2 regions of the Streptomyces vastus genome follow, and region 1 is predicted to be linked to the other one. Evidence: riboswitches for the same ligand, from Rfam matches in the RefSeq annotation. Region 1 holds a riboswitch; the other holds the start of a gene.

Region 1 (2,191 bases):
CTTGATGTCCCGTACGGCACCGGAGGCGCCCGGGTACTGGATGAGCACGCCGGTCACGCCGCGCTCGGCGACATCGGCCGGAATGCCCTCGCTGAGATCCGCGACGACCACCTCGACGCTGATCGGCTCGGCGCGCGTCTCGATGACGGCGATGGTCTGCGGCAGCGCGTCGGCGTCTACGAGGAAGACGCCGTTCTTGACCTTGCCCACGCGTCGCGACAGCGCCATGGCCTCGGCTGCGGCGGTGCCCTCGTCGAGCAGCGAGGCTCCCGACGTCGGCAGGCCCGTGAGGTCGGCGACCATGGTCTGGAAGTTCAGCAGCGCCTCCAGGCGGCCCTGCGAGATCTCCGGCTGGTACGGGGTGTACGCGGTGTACCAGGCCGGGTTCTCCATGACGTTGCGCAGGATCACCGGCGGCGTGAACGTGCCGTAGTAGCCGAGCCCGATCATCGAGTCGAGGACCTCGTTGCGGTCCGCGAGGGAGCGCAGCTCGGCGAGGACCTCGGCCTCGGAGCGCGCGGCCGGCAGCGCGAGCGCCTCGGCGTCCTTGATCACATCTGGCACCGCGGCGGACGTCAGCTCCTCGAGCGAGCCGTACCCCACCTGCGCGAGCATCTTGGCCCGGGCCTCGGTGTCGGGCCCGATGTGGCGCTGCTCGAAAGGGATTCCCCGTTCGAGCTCGGAGAGCGGAATGGGATGGGCGGTCATTTGCGGAGGCCTCCTGGTCTGACACGACCTTCGAGGGCACCACGGCGGGTGCCCGGACGGCCTCCCCCTCTGTCATCTCGACCTGAGAGCTTCACCGGTCCGCCGACTGTACGGCGTCCCGGCTTTCACCGTCGGTGAGAGCGGAAGCCGTCAAACACCCGCTCTGCTTTCCAGAGTGGCCTCGTCCGCGCGGTACGTGGGCCTGAGAGATTCCGGGGAGGATTTGCTCCTTCGGCGCCTCCGATGAAGCCTTGGAGGACTCTCCCGCACGGGGTCAGCGGCCGTTGACAGCGTACCAGCGGGCATCCCCCGAGTGGCCGCCCACCGCAAAGTGCCCTTTCGTAGTGCTTATGGATGCGTAGTGCTGACGGATGAGTTGTGACCAGATGGAGGGCCCGTGCAGACCGACATCGATCCGCGCAACCTGATCGGCCGCAAGGCGTTCGACCGCGACGGCCACAAGATCGGCACTGTCGACGAGGTCTATCTCGACGACGCGACCGGTACGCCGGAGTGGGCGGCCATACGCACCGGCCTCTTCGGCAGGGACGCCTTCGTGCCCCTGGAGCCCAGCGAACTCGTCGAGGGCACCTTGCGGATTCCCTTCGACCGCGCCCTGATCAAGGACGCCCCCGACTTCGGCGTCGGCCGCCACCTCTCCCCGGAACAAGAACTCCAGCTCTACCACCACTACGGCCTCGACGTAACACCCCCGCCCCCACCCCCGGACCGCGACTTCGGCCACTTGGCAGGCTCGGACGAGCCCTAGCGAAGTCCGGTGCGGTATTCCCAGCGGAGCGCTGTCGCCGAGGCTACGGTCTTCGCGAAACCAGCGGCAGCGGGTCCGCCGGCTCCAGTTCCGGATCGTCGATGCGAAAGGTGCGTACGCGCCCGGGTTCGGAGTCGGGCGTCTCGAACCGCACCGTGACCCGCCCGATGCCACTGCCCTGCACCCACCCGTGCCCGAACTCGGCATGCCGTACGTCATGCCCCGCAGCCCACCGACGCACGGCGGGCGCCTCCTGCTCATCGGCCGGCTCCTGCCCCTCGTCCTGCGCCGGATGCTCCGCCTCACCCGCGTGGGCCCGTGCCTCGGCCTGCGCCCGAACCTGCGCGAAGAGATCCTCCTGTGTGTAGTCGGCGAGCCCAGAAACCCCGACTCCCAGCAGCCGTACGCCTCCGGTGGTGTCCACAGACTCCAGCAGCCGCGCGGCCGCCTCCCGCACCACCGCGGCGTCGTCCGTGGGGCCCCGCAGAGTCTCGGAACGGGTCAGCGTCGAGAAGTCGTACCGCCGCACCTTGAGGACGATGGTCCGCCCCGACAGATGCGCGCCGCGCAGCCGCCGCACACACCGGGCGGCGAGCCGCTGCACCTCCATCCGCACCCGCACCCGGTCATGGATGTCCACGTCGTACGTGTCCTCGACGGACACCGACTTTGTGTCCCGCTCGGCCACCACGGGCCGCTCGTCGTGCGCCAGCG
Region 2 (2,191 bases), on a different contig from region 1:
CGGGCCAGCCGACGTGTGGATGGGGGTGCGCCTGTGCCGGGAAGTCCATCTGCCTCTACCACCTGCTCGAAACCCACTGCCGGAACCAGTGCCGGATAGGCCGGATACCACCGCCGGGGCAGCGACCGCTGCGACTGAAAACCCTAGCGCCCACGTGGCGCGAGCCGTTCAGTCGCCGAAGTCGATCCGCCGCAGCACGTCCGCCGCGGACCGGTCGATGAGGACGGCCGAACCGCAGCCTTCCGGCAGGTCACCCTTCTCGACGGAGCGCAGCAGCCGGGCGACCGCGGCGCGGTGCCGGGCGAAGGCGTACCGCGAGACCCCGCGGCCGCGCTCACGCTGGCCGTCCAGGGCCGTGTCCGGCGGAACGTCGAGCAGCAGCAGATGCAGCGTGCCGCCGCGGCGCCTGGCCTCGCGCGCGATCCAGTTGCGCACCCAGGCCTGGGTGCCGCAGTCGTGCACGACGACGCCCTCGCCGGAGCGCAGGGCACGGCGCAGGCCCGCGTAGTGCGCGGCCCGTACGAGAGGGCGGTAGACCGCGTACGGCAGAAAGCGGGACAGGCGGTGGTCCCAGCGGTCGCGGGTGTCCTGTGAGTCGATGCGCACGCCCGTCACGGCGCGGCGCATCAGGGTCGACTTGCCGCTGCCCGGCAGGCCCGTGACCACGACGAGATCGGCCGCGCCGAAGCGCAGGCCGTGCGGACTGTGTCCCGCGCGCTCCCGCAGATCACGGACGACGGGCGCCGGGAGCGGGCCGCACGCCTCTTTGGCCGGGACAGCCGGGACAGCGGGCTGCTTGGGCAGTGCGACGGCGGCACCCGTCGCGTACGCCGTGGTCCTGTTCACGCTGTTCGTCCTCCCCATGGGGTCGCGAGACCCATCCCCGTCGAGTGTAAAGAGAAGGTAATGCGAGCACCCTGTCGTTTTCGTTCTCGCCGTGCCACAGGCCCGTCACAGATCCCTGTGAACGACGTGAACGCCTCTGAGCCCCTGTGAAAGTCCCCCCTGCCGTGCCGCACCGATGCGTGCGATGATGTGCGCGCCAACTGCATACCGGCCGCTTGAATCCGCGCGGGAGAGTTCCGGGCACATGTACACGAAGGTGTACGAGTGTCCGGGCGCCGAAGGAGCAAGTTCCTCCCTTGAATCTCTCAGGCCCCGTTACCGCGCGGGCGAGGCACATCTGAAAAGCGGGCCGTCTCCTGGTAGCCAGGGCGTCGGCTCCACCCACGGTGCAAGCCAGTGACCGTACAGGTCATGGCGAACCTCTCAGGTTCCGATGACAGATGGGGAGGAACGACCTCGCCGTCATGCCTTGGGAGCCCTGTCCGATGAGCAGCACCATTCCACGCCGTACCGCACTCGATGCGCTGCATCGCTCGCTCGGCGCCACGATGACCGACTTCGCCGGCTGGGACATGCCCCTGCGGTACGGCTCCGAGCGCGACGAGCACCTCGCCGTACGTACGAAGGCGGGCCTCTTCGACCTCTCCCACATGGGCGAGATCACGGTCACCGGACCAGGGGCCGCCGCGCTGCTCGACTACGCGCTGGTCGGGAACCTCGGGAGCGTCAAGGCCGGCCGCGCCCGCTACACCATGATCTGCCGGGAGGACGGCGGCATCCTCGACGACCTGATCGTGTACCGGCTCGCGGAGACCGAGTACATGGTCGTCGCGAATGCGAGTAATGCGCAGACCGTCCTGGACGCGCTGACCGAGCGCGCCGCCGGTTTCGACGCCGAGGTCCGCGACGACCGCGACGCGTACGCGCTGCTCGCCGTCCAGGGCCCCGAGTCCCCCGGCATCCTGAAGTCGCTCACCGATGCGAACCTGGACGGCCTGAAGTACTACGCGGGCCTGCCCGGCACGGTCGCCGGCGTTCCGGCCCTGATCGCGCGCACCGGCTACACCGGCGAGGACGGCTTCGAGCTGTTCGTCGCCCCGGCCGACGCGGAAAAGCTGTGGCAGGCGCTGACCGAGGCGGGTTCCTCGGTGGGCCTCGTCCCCAGCGGCCTGTCCTGCCGGGACACGCTGCGTCTGGAGGCGGGCATGCCGCTGTACGGGCATGAGCTGTCGACCTCGCTCACCCCCTTCGACGCGGGGCTCGGGCGGGTCGTGAAGTTCGAGAAGGAGGGCGACTTCGTGGGCCGCGAGGCGCTCGCCGAAGCCGCCTCCAGGACTCAGGAGAA

The links. A riboswitch is a leader RNA that binds a small molecule or an ion and turns the genes downstream of it on or off. The one in region 1 is predicted to bind glycine.
Region 2: linked by a shared signal. The riboswitch ahead of gcvT (glycine cleavage system aminomethyltransferase GcvT) and the one ahead of gcvP (aminomethyl-transferring glycine dehydrogenase) in region 1 are both predicted to bind glycine.

The regions. Positions count from the first base shown of each region.
Region 1 is NZ_BAAASJ010000065.1:8,643-10,833, forward strand. It holds gene gcvP (aminomethyl-transferring glycine dehydrogenase) at 1-708, opposite strand, end outside; glycine riboswitch at 889-985, opposite strand; gene ABD357_RS44830 (PRC-barrel domain-containing protein) at 1,106-1,477, shown strand; gene ABD357_RS25865 (DNA polymerase IV) at 1,521-2,191, opposite strand, start outside.
Region 2 is NZ_BAAASJ010000044.1:3,265-5,455, reverse strand. It holds gene ABD357_RS22655 (enhanced serine sensitivity protein SseB) at 1-49, opposite strand, end outside; gene ABD357_RS22650 (AAA family ATPase) at 169-864, opposite strand; glycine riboswitch at 1,063-1,177, shown strand; glycine riboswitch at 1,178-1,296, shown strand; gene gcvT (glycine cleavage system aminomethyltransferase GcvT) at 1,332-2,191, shown strand, end outside.